DNA from 2 places in the Williamsia sp. Y844 genome. Region 2 is predicted to be linked to the other one. Evidence: riboswitches for the same ligand, from Rfam matches in the RefSeq annotation. Region 2 holds a riboswitch; the other holds the start of a gene.

Region 1 (8,201 bases), 670 kb from region 2:
CGGCGACACTGCCGGGAGCTCGTTGCGGGGGTAACTACGGTGTCAACCGGCACAGGCCAGATGTCATTCCGGGATGGGACGTGAACTGACCCACAGAACGACAATCCGCCCCGAGACATCCGGGGCGGACTGTGATGCGATCGGCGCGTGGCCGGCCGCTCAGCCGGTCTTGATGGCCGCCTCCAGGTTCTCATCAAGTGCCCCAAGGAATTCCTCGGTGGTCTGGTACGCCTGGTCGCCGCCGACCAGCAGCGCTAGATCCTTGGTCATCTTGCCACTCTCGACCGTCTCGATGACAACGTCCTCGAGCTTCTGGGCGAACTCACGCACCTCGGGGGTGTTGTCGAGCTTGCCACGATGATCGAGACCGCGGGTCCACGCGAAGATCGACGCGATCGGGTTGGTCGAGGTCGGCTTGCCCTGCTGGTGCTGACGGAAATGCCGGGTGACGGTGCCGTGCGCGGCCTCCGCCTCGCAGACGCTGCCGTCCGGGGTCATCAGAACCGAGGTCATCAGACCCAGCGAACCGTAGCCCTGGGCCACGGTGTCCGACTGCACATCGCCGTCGTAGTTCTTGCAGGCCCAGACATATCCACCCTCCCACTTGAGGCTGGAAGCAACCATGTCGTCGATGAGCCGGTGCTCGTAATGGATTCCGGCAGCATCGAATTCAGCCTTGAACTCGGTATCGAAGACATGCTGGAAAATGTCTTTGAACGCTCCGTCGTAGGCTTTGAGAATGGTGTTCTTGGTCGACAGGTACACCGGGTAGTTGCGCTGCAGACCGTAGTTCAGCGATGCCCGCGCGAAGTCTTCGATGGACTTGTTGAAGTTGTACATACCCATCACCACGCCGCCCTCTTCGGGCATCTGGACGATCTCGTGCTCGATCGGCGCCGAGCCGTCGTCCGGGGTGAACGTGATGGTGACCTTGCCCGCGGTGGCAACCTTGAAATCGGTCGCGCGGTACTGGTCGCCGAACGCGTGACGTCCGACGATGACCGGCTTGGTCCATCCCGGCACCAGTCGCGGGACGTTGGAGATGATGATCGGAGCGCGGAAGATCGTGCCGCCCAGAATATTTCGGATGGTGCCGTTGGGCGAGCGCCACATCTTCTTCAGGCCGAACTCTTCGACACGAGCTTCGTCGGGGGTGATGGTGGCGCACTTCACGCCGACACCGTGTTTGAGGATGGCGTATGCCGAGTCGATGGTGACCTGGTCGTCGGTACGGTCACGTTCCTCGATGCCGAGGTCGTAATACTCCAGGTTCAGATCGAGGTACGGGTGGATCAGCTTCTCTTTGATGAACTGCCAGATGATCCGAGTCATCTCGTCGCCGTCCAGCTCTACGACCGTTCCTTCGACCTTGATCTTGCCCATATGGCTACGCGTCCTCCTCGACGATGTGTGCCCCGCTTTCGGACGCCGACTCATGAGCTGGCGCGCCTGCACCCAAACATGTTCAACCTAGTCCGGCGGGCTGTTACCTCGCTCACCGGACAAAGTAAATATAACGGGCGTACTGCTTGCCAGCATACCCATCACCTGACGGGTCAGGGGCGTCAGCGCAGGGGCCGGATCACGAGGCGGTGGTGAGGTCCGCCGACATGTCAACGGCCATTGTCTCGGTCGCAGCAGGCGCTTCGACAGCAGGCAGATCAGGAGCGACCGGCTTCTGACCTGCCGTGGAATCAACGACGTCGGGGCCGTCGTCATCAGCACCCTGGTCCGCGTGGGAGGTTGCCGGACCGTTCCACACCGGTACGGAGGCGGGCACATCGGCTTCCGGCACATCGGGATCCGACACAGCCGGCGGGGACACCTCGGGCGCCCGATGCCGACCAGGCCCCGGGATGACGTCGGCAGAGGCCTGCGGGCGATCAACGGACGACGCAGCGAGCGCCCTCTGAGAAGCACCGGCAAGGGCGGTGTCAGTGGCCGGGTCCCCCACGTCCGCCCTGCCCGCGGAGACCGCACCGAATGCCGCATCCGCCATGGCGCGCACCGTCGGTGCCGCGATGAACCCGAGATCCGGGTCACGGTGGTCGAGTACGGCATCGATCACCGCAACCCAGTCCCGAACGAAGTTCACCGGATATTTGACGATGCTGACCGCGCTCCCGAGAATCGCGGCCCACGCGGCCGGGTCACCGGACAGCGCGTCCCGGACCGTGTACAGGTCGGTCAGATACGCACCATGCCCGAGCTGCGGGAGCGCAGGCAGCAAGCCCATGATCGCGCGGGAGATCGGCCGGATGACCTCCGTTTCGGCATAGGGGAAATCGAGAATCACCGGGCGCAGCAAATTAGGCAGTCCGACCTGCGCCAGCACAGTGGTGAGTGAGGGATCGGCGGCGATGAAGATCACCGTGGCACCGTCGGGACCCTCGATGACGGTGATCCCGTCGGTGCCCACAGCCGCCCCCGGGCCTGCCGTCATGATGCCGCCATAGTTGTGGTGCTTGACCCAGAAGCCCAGCAACGCGTCCAATGCCCCGATCGGATCTCGCCGCGGGTCGGGTATGTCACAGACCGGGTCACCATCGATGCAGACCGAGTACACCGGTATGTCGCCGAAGTCGCCGTCGCGCGAACCATCGAGCATCGCGCCCGGATACGCATTGATGAGGTTGACCTCGGCTCCGGCACCGTCGTTTGTGCCGCGTCGCCGAGGGTCGGAATAGAGCTCGCCCGACACTCCGACCGAGGTCACGCCGTCGGCCTTGCCTGCCGCGATGTCGGCCAGTACATCGCCTGCGATCCGGGCCCCCTGCGAATAGCCGGCGATGACGGCCGGGTTGCCCGGGCAGTTGGCCTGATAGGTCGCCACATCCTGGGTGAGCGCGGCTTGTCCGGTCTCGATGTTCTCGTCGTAACTCTGTGCACCGAGTGGCCAGAAGGTCCCCGGATAGTCGACGCGTTTGATCACGTAGCCCCGGGCGCTGTAGCGGGTCTCCACCCCTATGGTGTGCAGGAAGTTCGGATCGTCGGTTCCGGCCACCACGAACACGACGCCGTCACCACAGTCGTACGCCTGCGCCTGGGCCGCGAGCCCTGGAGCACTCCCGAGGAAGGTCAACACGGGCAGCGCGACCGCAGCCGCTCCGGATGCCAGCGCCGCCACCCGTCGGCCGGCCGGTTTCGGAACAGAGCGATCAGGCTTCGTCCTCACACCCACAGCAGCCCCAGTTGTTTCGAATCACCGACGGCCTCAAGCATTTCGAGGCAGTTCACCAAAGTTACGGTGGACATTGACAATGGCCAATCGCATGAACGTAGTACAGGGGCATCCGGCTGGTGGCGAATCGCAGAATCTCCGTGCGCTGAACGCTTTTTTGAACAGGAACCGCGTGTTATATCCTTTTGGCCAGGTCCTGAGTGTCAGCGACAAGCCCCGGCTAGCTGACCGGCAACCCTCCAACCGCGGTGGGGTGCTCCGGGTGACGACCAGGTTGCGGTTCGCCGCGGCAAGCGCGGGGTCCGAAAGGTCGGACCCTCTAATTGGATGTCTACCGACCATGAAAGAGAAGTCCTACATGTCTGACACCGACGTCAATCCGGCTGACAACTGGAGCTTTGAAACCAAACAGGTCCATGTTGGCCAGAGCCCGGATTCGGCAACCTCTGCCCGTGCCCTGCCGATTTACCAGACAACGTCGTACACGTTCCGCGACACCGAGCACGCCGCCAACCTCTTCGGTCTGGCCGAGCCCGGCAACATCTACACGCGCATCATGAACCCCACCCAGGACGCCGTCGAGCAGCGAATCGCAGCCCTCGAAGGTGGCGTGGCGGCTCTGCTCGTCGCGTCGGGTCAGGCCGCCGAGACCTACTCAATCCTGAACATCGTCGAAAACGGCGGTCACGTGGTGTCGAGCCCGCGGCTGTACGGCGGTACGTACAACCTCTTCCACTACACGCTGCCCAAGCTCGGAATCCAGGTCAGCTTCGTCGAAGATCCCGAAGACCTCGACAGCTGGCGCGCGGCCATCCAGCCCAACACCCGTGCGCTGTTCGGTGAGACGATCTCGAACCCGAACAACGAGATCCTCGATCTCCCCGGCATCTCCGCCGTCGCCCACGAGGCCGGCCTGCCATTGATCGTCGACAACACCGTCGCCACCCCGTACCTGATCAACCCGCTGGAGCACGGCGCCGACATCGTGGTGCATTCGGCCACGAAATACCTTGGTGGACATGGCACCGCGATCGGCGGCGTGATCGTCGACGGCGGCACCTTCGATTGGCGGGGCCAGCGTGACGGTGTGGACCTGTTCCCCGGATTCACCACCCCGGACCCGAGCTACCACGGTGCGATCTTTGCCGACCTCGGTGCTCCGGCCTACGCCCTCAAGGCCCGCGTGCAGTGGTTGCGCGACACCGGTGCCGCCATCTCGCCGTTCAACGCGTTCCTCATCGCCCAGGGCCTGGAAACACTCAGCCTGCGGATCGAACGCCACGTGTCGAACGCCCAGGCGGTGGCCAAGTACCTGGAAGAGCACCCGCAGGTGGAGTCGGTGGCCTACGCCGGACTCGAATCCTCGCGCTGGTACAAGCGAGGCCAGGAATTGGCTCCGCGCGGCCAGGGCGCGATCATCGGCTTCGAGATCGTCGGCGGCGTGGACGCGGGCAAGAAGTTCGTCGACGCACTGGTCCTGCACAGCCATGTCGCCAACATCGGTGATGTGCGCTCGCTGGTCATCCATCCCGCCTCGACCACCCACTCCCAGCTGATCGCTGAAGAGCAGCTGGCCGCAGGCGTGACCCCCGGCCTGGTCCGGTTGGCTGTCGGCATCGAGAACGTCGTCGACATCATCGCCGACCTCGATGCAGGCTTCGCTGCGGCCAAGTGAGGTGAGTATCGACCCGCACACGCCACCACGAATCCATCCGGACTGGGAATCCCTGCCCGATGGGCAGCTGACCAGTGTGCCGGTCGGCCCGATTTCGTTGGACAACGGTGGACAGATCGAGAATGTGACCCTGGCGTTTCAGCGCTGGGGCACGCTCTCGCCCACCCGCGACAACGTAGTTCTGGCTCTGCATGCCCTGACCGGCGACTCCCACGCAACCGGACCCGCCGGTCCCGATCAGCCCGCCCCCGGTTGGTGGGACGGGCTGATCGGTCCGGGCGCCGCAGTCGACACCGACGAGTGGTGTGTCGTCTCGGCGAATGTCCTCGGTGGATGCGGCGGTTCCACCGGCCCGGCATCACTGGATTCCGAAGGGCAGGTGTGGGGTTCACGTTTCCCCAACATCACCGTGCTCGATCAGGTCCGCGCCGAGGTCGCATTGCTCGATGCGCTGCAGATCGATACCGTCGCAGCCGTCATCGGCGGCTCGATGGGTGGCGCCCGCGCGCTGGAATGGGTCATCGGTTACCCGGAGCGAGTGCGGAGCGGCTTGATCCTGGCCGTGGGCGCTCGCGCATCAGCCGACCAAATCGGTACGCAGACAACACAAATTGCGGCAATCAAGGCCGATGCCAACTGGCAGAACGGCGACTATCACGGCACCGGTCGCACCCCCACGTCAGGTCTCGGCATTGCCCGCCGCATCGCGCACATGTACTACCGCAGCGAACCCGAACTCGACCAGAGGTTCGCCAACCTCCCTCAGGGGCAAGAGGATCCGCTACACGGCGGCCGCTACGCGGTGCAGAGCTACCTCGAGCACCAGGCCGACAAGCTTGTCCGCCGGTTCGATCCGGGTAGCTACGTGGTGCTGTCCGAGGTGCTCAACAACCACGACGTCGGACGCGGACGCGGTGGCATCGAAGCTGCCCTGCGGAGCTGCCATGTACCCGTCGTGGTCGGTGGCATCGACTCCGACCGGCTGTATCCCCTGCGTCAGCAGATCGAGTTGGCCGAACTCATGTCCGGCTGCGTCGACGGATTGCACGTGGTGCATTCCGCCAATGGCCACGACGGATTCCTGACCGAATTCGAAGCGGTCTCAGACCTTCTCAAGAAGACTCTCGTCCTCGCGCGTGGCTGATAACCTCCACCTGACCGGCTGGCCCACGTGGCAGTCGGTCAGGTGCGGCAGCACCGGAAAATCGTCAGGTTGCCGGCGGCGACGTCGGCACCGTACCTGACGCCGGATCATCGGACTGCGGTGAATCCGCCGGGGCAACGAGCGCAGGCGCGGACGGTGGTGCCGGCGACTGCGTGCCCTCCTGCGGCTGAGCGGGTTCAGCCTCAGGGATCGGATCGGGCGTCGTTGATTCCGGCGGCGGAGGAGTCGACGGAGACGATGGGGACGACGGAGACGACGGGTCGAGATTGGGCGGCCACGTGATGCTCGGCAACGGGAACGGGATCAGGGACGGGCTCAGGGTTCTCGTCGGCGGATCCGAAAAAGAAACCGGCGGCGGCAATTCGGTTGTCACCCAACCAGGTTCGGGGTTTCCATTGACAACCGGTGGTGCCATATCCCACGTGGTCTCGGTCGGTTTCGGCGTCAGCGTGGAGGTCACCTGCGCGTTGGTGGTCGTGGTCGTTGTCTCCGGCGGAGCTTCAGCGATTGCGGATGGCACCGTCGGAGCCTCCGTGGACTTGATCGGTGTCGACGGGTTGCCTGCGAGCGATGATCCGACCGCGTACACGGTCATCAACGCTCCCGCGAGCAACGCACCGAACATGGCCAGCGGCGCCGCCGACAACCAGTCCCGGCTACGCCGTCCACCGATGAAGGCAAGTCCGGCAGGCCGGGTGCTCGCGGCGGCAAGGCGGGCGGCACCGGTCGCCGCAACCGATTCCGGGCCGTCCGGAAGCACCGCCTCGACACCGGCCTCGTCTGTGATGAGGTCGCGGACCAGTGGAATGTTTGCAATGCCACCGATGAGCACGATGGCCTCTGGGCGGGAGGCCGCCGTGTACTCGGAGACGGCAGCAGCCGCCGCCTGCGCCATCGGCCGGATGAGACCTTCGAACGATGATCGGGTCAGGGTGCCGGTATCCGACACGCCACCGATCATCAGCGAGGTCGACTCACTCACGGACAGTTCTTCTTTCGCGGTCCGGCATGCGCTCAGCACCGTGGACCTGCGACGTCCGCGCAGGCGACCGATGATGGTGTGATCCTGCATCAGCAGAGCATCGAGCGCAGCGCCCGAAATCGCCTCGCTCCGTTGCAGGTCACTGATCCGTCCGGTCGCCGGATCAAGCGTGTACATGCTCATCCCGGTGTCGCCCAGGTCCACGACGACCACCGATGCGAAGCGGCTGATCTCGCCGGTTGAACCCAATTGGTGCGCCACAGCCTCTGTTTCGGCGATCAACTGGATCTGCCGCTTGACACCGGTACCACGAGAAGCGATTTCGCGAGCGTGCTCATCGGTGCGATACGCAACGCCGATCGGCCCGACCTTGCTCCCGCGGTCCTGCGCGGTACCCAGCATCAGATCGATGCCGGAATTCACGCGGCCGGCGCGGGTCAGACCATCGGTGAGGTCGACGTCGATGACGCGGTTGATCGAACTCTGGCGACCATTGTCATCGGTCGACAGCAGGACACAGTGGATCATTCCACTGCCTGCGGACAAACCCAGTGACGTACTCATGGTCCTCATTCCGATCGCTATCTCTCGGTTGGGGCCCAGATGATGCCGACTTCACACCCCTGATCCATTCACTGCCGTTGTTGGACAGTCCCCCTGCCGCCCTTGTCTGAGGCCGCACTTTTACGTTTCGGCACGACCAAAGTCAACAGACAATTACAGCAACGGAACCATTGTAATCAATCTGTGCCCAAAGGGTCGATCGAGGTCGCCAACCAGAGGATGGCGACACCGACAAACACCATCGACGACACGTCCGCCACACGTCCGCGAACCTCGAGGAGACCGGCGCGGGATGTCGGCAATATCGCCCGGAGAAGCGCCGCCAGCAAGGCGGCCGAACCGAGCACGAAGGTCCCTCGACGCCAGCGGTCGAAGATCAAGAAGATCGCGGCCACCACGATCAGCGCCATGACAGCGATGAAAGGTATCTGGACCAGCACCGACCGCAACTGCCGGACGCGATGGAGGCGACGAGCACGCGCACGCCGTGCGCCGGTTGCTTCCCCCTCGCCCGCGGTCGACCTGCTGCTCATATCCGGGTCAGCTCCGCGACAATGCGGATTCGGCGCGCTCGACGACATTGGCCATCAGGAACGCGCGGGTGAGCGGTCCGACACCACCGGGGTTGGGTGAG
Region 2 (8,201 bases):
GTATCCGGGGTAGCTGTTGTCGGGGCCGACCGTATGGGCGACCGCATAGCCTTCAACGGCGGCTCTGATGACCGATATCGACTCTGATTGCAGGTCGACAGGTGAGTCCGTCGCCCAAACATTCGTGTACGTTCCGACCTCCGGGGGCAGAACATACTCCGACGGGTGGGTCGCCGCTGACGTGTTGGGTGAGCTCGGAGGGCCGGCGCCGGGACTTGATGAGCAACCGACGACGAGAACTGCAACCGCGGCAACGAGAATCGTTCGGGTCCTATTACTCATTCAGCAATCGATTCTTGTATTCGTCGTAAGACATGGCTTCGGTCGGATCGCCTTGTCGGGCGTCGTACATGTCTTGGTATGTTCCTACGTCGACACCGGCGCGCTCGATCCGAGGACGAAGTGCACCGAGAATTTGTTCGTCGCTGTCCGTGCCGTACCCAGACTTTATTTCGCTGAGGGGACGGAGTGTCTGACCGTCGAAGAGACGTTTATCAATCTGCGAATTTGCGCCGTCAGGTACTGGATTCTTCGATGCGTACAGCTGGTAATACTGCTGCAATTTCGCATTCTCAACCGCGTCTGGGATGTTTTCGGGATATGGGCCTTGATCCGCGAGCTCGATCTCTTTGTCCCACGCCGGAATATATGGTGATGCCAGGTCCAGACCGACTTCGGCGGTGTTACCAACAACGGGGATCGCGGCTGCAACTTTTTTGATGCTGGTTTCGACGTTCGAAGAGATTGCTGCTCGATCGTCGTTGGTCAAGCCGTCCGTGCCCGACCCGAGGTGCTCGTCGTGCCAGTTGTCGAGAGAGGCAGCTGTCAATCCATCGGTCAATAGATTCTGTAACGCTCCGTTGCGGGCACCGATTTCGCCGGCATTGGGTGCATCCGGGTCGTTGTGATCCATCGTCACCAGATTGTGGGCGTTGAGTGCCTGCTGTGTTTGGACATCGTGGATGAGCCGTTCACCGGCAGTCGGATCGCTGGCGATCAATGCCATCGCCCGTTGCGATTGATCCCGCAACGCATCGTTGTTTTCCCCGAAATTGAGATCGTCGAACGTGCTCTCGTTGAATCCGAACGCGCCTGGAGAGCCGCCTGCCATGACATTGAGATAGGGACGAACCGCTTCTTCCATTGCACCGGCCAGTGCTGGGTTGATGTCGCCCATGCTCTTCTCGGACTCGCCGATGTTGATCAGATTGCCGAATTGTTCCCCCGACCCAGAGGTGCTGTCGAGGAGTCCGCGGAACGCGCGAGCGGACAAGTCGGATTTGGATGCATTTGTTTGGTCTGCAGCGTACTCGTCAACCCAGTTGGTCAGGTTTGCGGCAGTTTTGCCATCGTCGCGCCACTCATGTGTCAGTAGATTTTCCACAGTGCGGTTTCGGTCGTAGTCGCCGTCAAGCGATGTGCCGTCGGTGTAGTGGCCGGAAAGAATCGCTGCGGATGCTTCATGACTCCGGGTTCCGACCGACAGCAGGTTTTCCATGGTTTGTTGGTAATTGTTCTTCAAATCGGAAACGTCAGATCCTGGGAATGATGCCTCGATGGTCGGCGAGTGTTGCCCCCACGCAATCTCGGTCTCTGCCTTTCGGATCAGTTCGGTTCCCAGTCGCTCACCAGGCGCTATCGCACTTCCTGTGTTGGACAACAACTTTGCAATCTTGTAGTCCTGGCGGGCGATGTTGACGGGCTTACCGTCACGGCTCACGATCCATTCGTCGCGTGCTCTATGGGTTGACCAGTCGCGCATCCAAGGCGGAAGACTCTCGAAGCCACCGTGGACATCACCAGCACCGACCTTCTCGTTCGACAGAATCAGCAACCCGGATCCAAGCGCCTTCGAATATGCCTCGCCGTCTGCATTGCCCAGACGGTCGAACTCGTCCTTCAGTCCGAGCGTCTGATCCTCCGACAGGTTGTTGAAGAACTGATGGAGAAATTCTTGGGCGCCGACTGGGAGATCATCAACACGTTCGCCGTTGAGTAATCGTTGAGCCTGATCAGGTGTCAATCCTGCCGCTTCCAGGCTCTTGCCGACGACCGCCAATTCTTCCTTCGTCCAGCCGTCCTGGGACATCATTGCGGCGGTGCGGCCATCGGACGCGCTCAGCCCGAGCACTGCGGGAGTGAGACCTGACAGAGCTTGCAGATTGCCGGCGAGTGCCGTCGCGAACTGCTGACACGTCAGTTCGGCCAGGTCGGCCTTTCCTTTGAGGTAGGTGGCCCATTCGTGTCTGAGCTGGGCAATCTCTTCTTCGGTTGTCTCATCGTCGTCGCTGAGAGGGACATACCGGACCTGCCACATACTGTCGTCGCCGCTGATCAGATGGAAGCCTTTCGCGGCGGCGTCCGCGATGGACTTGTCGACCGCCGTCAGAGTGTCGTCGATTGCAGTCGAAGCGTCACTCAGGGTCGTACCGAGGGTCTCGTATTCGGCTGCAACGCGCTTGCCCCACGTGACTTCTTCAGTTGAGCGGTCCTCGGCCGCTGTCCGTGCCTCGCCCTTCCAATCGGTGGTCGGCAGATCGAACTTCCGATCTGCTGTGTCGAGTTTGGTGCGCATTGTCGAGGCCATCGATGTCAACGCCGAAAGTTTCAGCTGGTCCGGCATCCATTTGTCCAGCTGATTCTTGGTCGGAGTCATCGCGGCGCGTCACCGGTCGGGAGGTGACCGAGTCCGGCGAACTTGCCGGCCGACTGCTCGTCGACTCCCGTGAGACCGTCACGGGTCGCCCGAACAACAGAGGCCATTGACTCCCACTGACCGGAGACCACTGTCAGCGACCCTTTGAGGATGTCCGTGGCAGTTGCGGTTGCGGCGATCATTGGTGAATCTGGCATGAACGCTGAAACGACTGCCGTGACGTCTGGGTGCGGTATCTCCGAGACCTCGGCTGCCACCACTTCGATATCTGCTGCCAGCGTATCCATCACCGCATTGCTGATGACAACGTCCATTTGATCCCCCCGAATGACGTGGTCGGTTCGCTGCGCGATCGTGCGAGCACGACCCATCAGCTCCCCCGGATCCCCTCCAGATCCGATGCAGACAATATCGCACGGTTGAAAGGGTCGGCACGGATGTGTCGGGCACCGGCATGAAACTGTCCCAAACAGGACCGATTCTCATCGGGTGAAGGCACCCAGTCGCCAGATCCCTTGTCTAGCTGTTGTTTTTGTTCTGGTAGATATCGGGGATGCCGTCGTGGTCGTCGTCGCGCTCTTCTTCTTCCTGAACCTTGCGGTAGTGCCGGTTTCGGGCTCGTAGGAGGACTGATGCGATCAGTGCGGCGCACAGAGATCCGGTCAGCACACCTATCTTGACGATTTGATCGCGCTCAGAGCCCAGGCCGAAGGCAAGGTCGCCGATGAGTAGGGACACGGTGAATCCGATGCCGGCCAGGATCGAGATGCCGAGGACGTCGATCCAGCGAACGCTGGCGTCGAGGGAGGCCCGCGTGAACGCCGACAGCAGTCGGGTGGTGCCGAAGATACCGATTGCTTTGCCGAAGACCAGGCCGAAGATGATGCCGAGGGCGATGGGATCACTCAACGCATCGGTCAGGCCGTCGAGACCTCCGATCGCGACGCCGGCAGCGAAGAACGCAAAGATCGGAATCGCGATACCCGCCGAGATGGGCCGGATTCGGTGTTCGAAGTGTTCAGCCAGACCGATTCCGGCCTCCGGGCCACCGGCTGCCTTGCTCCGAAGGACCGGAACGGTGAACCCGAGTAGAACACCGGCGACCGTGGCGTGAATCCCGGACTCATGGACGAACACCCAGGTCAGAGAGGCCAGTGGAATGAGCAGCCACCAGGATCGGATTCGGCGCTGGACGCAGATGGCGAACAGCACCAGCGGTATCGCGGCGAGCGCGAGGGCACCGAGATCGATGTCGTCGCTGTAGAAGATGGCGATCACGGTGATGGCGAGAAGGTCGTCGACCACGGCAAGGGTGAGCAGGAATGTCCGCAGGGCCACCGGTAGGTGTGTAGAGATCACTGCCAGGACGGCGACCGCAAACGCGATGTCGGTGGCGGTGGGAATGGCCCAGCCCTGGGTGGCGCCATCGCCGACGTGGGCGGTGAACGCCACAAAGATGACGGCAGGCACCACCATGCCGCCGACTGCCGCGGCGATCGGAAGGACCGCGCGCTTCGGGTCACGGAGGTCGCCGGCAACGAACTCGCGTTTGAGTTCGAGGCCCACCACAAAGAAGAAGATCGCGAGCAGTCCGTCGGCAGCCCAGGTGGCCAACGACAGATCGAGGTGGACGCCCAGTGCGTCCGTGCCGACCTGGAACTCGCTGAGATCGGTGTAGGAATCGGACCACGGCGAATTGGCCCAGATCAGCGCAACCACGGTCGCCACCAGCAGGATTGCGCCACCGATGGTCTCTTTGCGGAGGATGTCGGCGATGCGCGATGACTCAGCCCATGAGCCCCGGGCAAAGAGTGGAGATGGGGTTTTTCGATCCTGTGCTGACACGTTGTGTCCTGTCTTTGGGTCGGCGAAGCGCGACACGCGCAACCATCAAGAGACGGTATTGAGCACGCGGCCGACCAGACTTCCCGGCACACCGCCGGTAACGTTACCGCCTGGCAAATACGCGTGGACAGGTGGCGCGGAATCAGAGGCGATGGCAGGGATCGGCTGCTCACGCGGCAGACTGTTGCCCATGTCTGAGAAAGATCTGAGGCCGGCTGAATCCGGCAAAGCGGCGACTGATGCCCCGTCACCGCTGTTCGGCTGGTCGCTGGTGGGTAGCAGCGGGGTGGTTGCCCCGCAGGAACGACTGTCGTGGCCGCGCACGGTGGGCATCGGTCTGCAGCACGTGGTGGCCATGTTCGGTGCGACGTTCCTGGTGCCGGTCCTCACCGGATTCCCGCCGGCGACGACTCTGCTCTTCTCCGGCATCGGCACGATCCTGTTCTTGCTCATCACGCGCAATCAGCTGCCGAGCTACCTAGGTTCGAGTTTTGCGATCATCGCGCCGGTCCTCGCCGCGACGGCCTCACACGGGCACGGGTCCGCGCTGGGCGGCATCGTGATGGTGGGCGCGATGCTGATCGTCATCGGCGTGGTGGTGCAATTCGCAGGCACCGGCTGGATCCACGCGCTGATGCCGCCGATCGTGACCGGAACCATCGTTGCCCTGATCGGCCTGAATCTCGCGCCGACTGCCAAGTCGAACTATGAGCAGGATGCGGCGACGGCCACGCTGGTCCTGGTGCTACTGATCGCCTCGCTGGTGTTGTTCAAGGGCTTGCTCGGTCGGCTCGCGATTTTCACCAGTGTTGTCATCGGCTATTTGTTTGCACTGGTCCGCGATGAGGTCGACACAGATCCCATCGGGGCCGCCGATTGGGTTGGCCTGCCCGACTTTCAGGCGCCGACGTTCCATCTGTCGGTGCTGCCGATGTTCTTGCCGGTTGTGTTGGTGCTGGTGGTCGAGAACATCGGGCACGTCAAGTCGATCAATACGATGACCGGCATCAACTACGACCACAAGATCGGTCGGGCGTTGGCCGCCGATGGTATCGCCACGGTGCTGGCAGGCAGCGGTGGTGGTTCTGCCACAACGACTTACGCCGAGAACATCGGCGTCATGGCGGCCACCAAGGTGTACTCGACGGCTGCCTACTGGGTGGCAGGCATCGCTGCAGTGCTGCTGGGTATGTCGCCGAAGGTGGGTGCGGTCATCGCATCGGTTCCGCCGGGTGTCCTCGGTGGTGTGACCACAGCGCTCTACGGCCTCGTCGGAATCCTGGGTGTGCACATCTGGGTGACCAACAAGGTGGACTTCTCCAAGCCCGTCAACCAGTTCACCGCAGCCATCGCACTCGTGATCGCCATCGCCGACTTCTCTTGGACCATCGGAGATTTGAGCTTCGGCGGAATCGCACTGGGAGCTGTTGCGGCACTGCTGATCTATCACGTCATGCGCGTGGTCGGCGGCTGGCGCGGGACAGTTGTGGTGGACAAGGCGGACGTCGAGTAGGCCTGCACTGACCCCGATTGATCGCCCCCTCAAGTGTTTGAGGGGGCGATCTTTTGTCTGTCGCGAGGTCGGGAAGTCGCCGGCTCACCACTCTGTTTTCAGACAAATGGACACCACGCAAGGTTTAAAACATGGTGATTCCAACCCGAAAGCCCACTCTCGCAAGGCAAATCAAATTCTACCCCTTGACGGATGGTTCATCGACCGCATAGATTCCTCCTCACCATCCAGAGCGACCGAGAGACTTGGCTCGTCGACGTCGCAGCAACCCCGTCATAGGACGTGTGGGTGCTACCGCCAAGAACGATGGAGGAACGATTATGGAACGCGCATCGTGGCGACGTCTGCACGTCGACCTGTGTCGAGCGGGCACCTGCGTCTGTATGTAGGTCTGACCCGCCTCACCCACACATTCTTGTCCTATTGGAAGGCCCTTTCAGCGATGCTCGCTGCGCGCATACACCAGTGGTCACCGTGACCCAGATAGATACCCGCTCGACGCTCGACGTATCGGCCGAGGTAGACGACGTAGACCTGGTCATTGCACGTAAGTGGCATCCGTGGCGTTGGATCATCGCGATTGCCGCGCTGATCGTTGTCGTCCAGTTCCTGCACGGATTTGCGACCAACCCGGGCTGGGATTGGGGCACGTTCGCGCAGTATTTCACCGCGTCGTCGGTGATGTCTGCGCTGTGGCTGACCATCCAGCTGACGTTCTGGGGATCTCTGTTCGGATTTGCGATCGGCATTGCGCTGGCTGCGGCCAGACTGTCGAAGAATCCGGTACTGCAGGTCATTGCCTGGTTCTACATCTGGGCATTCCGTTCGATCCCTTTGATCGTCCAGTTGCTGTTCTGGTTCAACCTCGCGTACCTCTATCAAACTCTTTCGGTAGGAGTTCCGTTCGGGCCGAGCTTCTTCGAGTTCAATGTCAACAATGTGATCAGTGGTTCCGCTGCGGCCATCATCGGTCTGGCGTTGCACCAGGCGGCGTATTCGGCGGAGATAATCCGTGCCGGGATCATCTCGGTAGACCAGGGTCAGCTCGAAGCCGCTGCAGCACTAGGTATTCCGAAGCACCGTGAGTTCTTCAAGATCATCTTGCCGCAGGCGATGCGGGGAATCCTGCCGAACGCCGCGAATGAAGTCATCAGCTTGTTCAAGGGCACCTCGATCGTGTCGGTCATGGCAATTGCCGAGCTGTTCTACCAGGTACAGGTCATCTACGGGCGCAGTGGACGCGTCGTCCCGCTGCTGATGGTTGCCACGGTCTGGTACATCGTCCTCACGTCGATCCTGTCGGTCGTGCAGTTCTACGTGGAGCGACACTATGCCAAGGGTGCGCTGCGGACCATTCCGTTGACGCCGGTGCAACAGATTCGAAAGAAGTTCTCCGACATCTCCTTTGCGCCGCGCGGGGCGACCCGATGACCGAGGCGATAGAGAACTCGAAGTACGCGGTCGAGGTCAGGGGCGTTCACAAGTCCTTCGGCGATCTCGAGGTGCTCAAAGGCGTCGACTTGGTCGTGCGACCGGGTGAGGTCACCGCGATCATCGGTCCGTCGGGATCAGGGAAGTCGACGCTACTGCGCGCCCTCAACCACTTGGAGAAAGTCGATCACGGCACCGTCCGTGTCGATGGTGACCTGGTCGGGTACAAACGCAAGGGCAACAAGCTTCACGAGCTGAGCAACAAGGAAATTCTGCAGCAACGCTCGCGGATCGGTTTTGTGTTCCAGAACTTCAACCTGTTTCCGCATCTGACCGCACTCGAGAATGTCATCGAGGCGCCGATTTCGGCACAGAGGCGCAAGCGGTCGGACGTCGAGCCTGAGGCGTTGGCGTTGCTCGAACGCGTCGGCGTCGGTGATAAAGCGCACGAATACCCACGCAGGCTCTCGGGTGGGCAGCAGCAGCGTGTTGCGATCGCTCGGGCACTTGCACTGCGGCCCAAAGTGATTCTGTTCGACGAGCCGACATCTGCGCTCGATCCCGAACTCGTCGGCGAAGTGCTCGAAGTCATCCGAGGACTCGCCCGCGACGGTGCAACGCTTGTCATCGTGACCCACGAAGTCGGTTTTGCACGCGAGATCGCCGACACGGTGGTGTTCATGGACGGTGGCGTCATCGTCGAACAGGGAACCCCGGCGGAACTCATCGACTCTCCCAAGGAAGAACGCACCAAAG

The links. A riboswitch is a leader RNA that binds a small molecule or an ion and turns the genes downstream of it on or off. The one in region 2 is predicted to bind S-adenosylmethionine.
Region 1: another riboswitch for S-adenosylmethionine. It lies ahead of AC1TQG_RS15815 (bifunctional o-acetylhomoserine/o-acetylserine sulfhydrylase); the one in region 2 lies ahead of AC1TQG_RS12785 (amino acid ABC transporter permease).

Annotation. Positions count from the first base shown of each region.
Region 1 is NZ_JBXCJB010000002.1:754,626-762,826, reverse strand. It holds gene AC1TQG_RS15825 (NADP-dependent isocitrate dehydrogenase) at 160-1,383, opposite strand; gene AC1TQG_RS15820 (cutinase family protein) at 1,583-3,175, opposite strand; SAM riboswitch class IV at 3,374-3,483, shown strand; gene AC1TQG_RS15815 (bifunctional o-acetylhomoserine/o-acetylserine sulfhydrylase) at 3,540-4,856, shown strand; gene metX (homoserine O-acetyltransferase MetX) at 4,858-6,000, shown strand; gene AC1TQG_RS15805 (Hsp70 family protein) at 6,065-7,567, opposite strand; gene AC1TQG_RS15800 (DUF3017 domain-containing protein) at 7,744-8,100, opposite strand; gene AC1TQG_RS15795 (bifunctional methylenetetrahydrofolate dehydrogenase/methenyltetrahydrofolate cyclohydrolase) at 8,108-8,201, opposite strand, start outside.
Region 2 is NZ_JBXCJB010000002.1:82,730-90,930, forward strand. It holds gene AC1TQG_RS12765 (TPR repeat domain-containing protein) at 275-2,575, opposite strand; gene AC1TQG_RS12770 (invasin) at 2,653-2,970, opposite strand; gene nhaA (Na+/H+ antiporter NhaA) at 3,176-4,501, opposite strand; gene AC1TQG_RS12780 (uracil-xanthine permease family protein) at 4,692-6,014, shown strand; SAM riboswitch class I at 6,235-6,327, shown strand; gene AC1TQG_RS12785 (amino acid ABC transporter permease) at 6,480-7,445, shown strand; gene AC1TQG_RS12790 (amino acid ABC transporter ATP-binding protein) at 7,442-8,201, shown strand, end outside.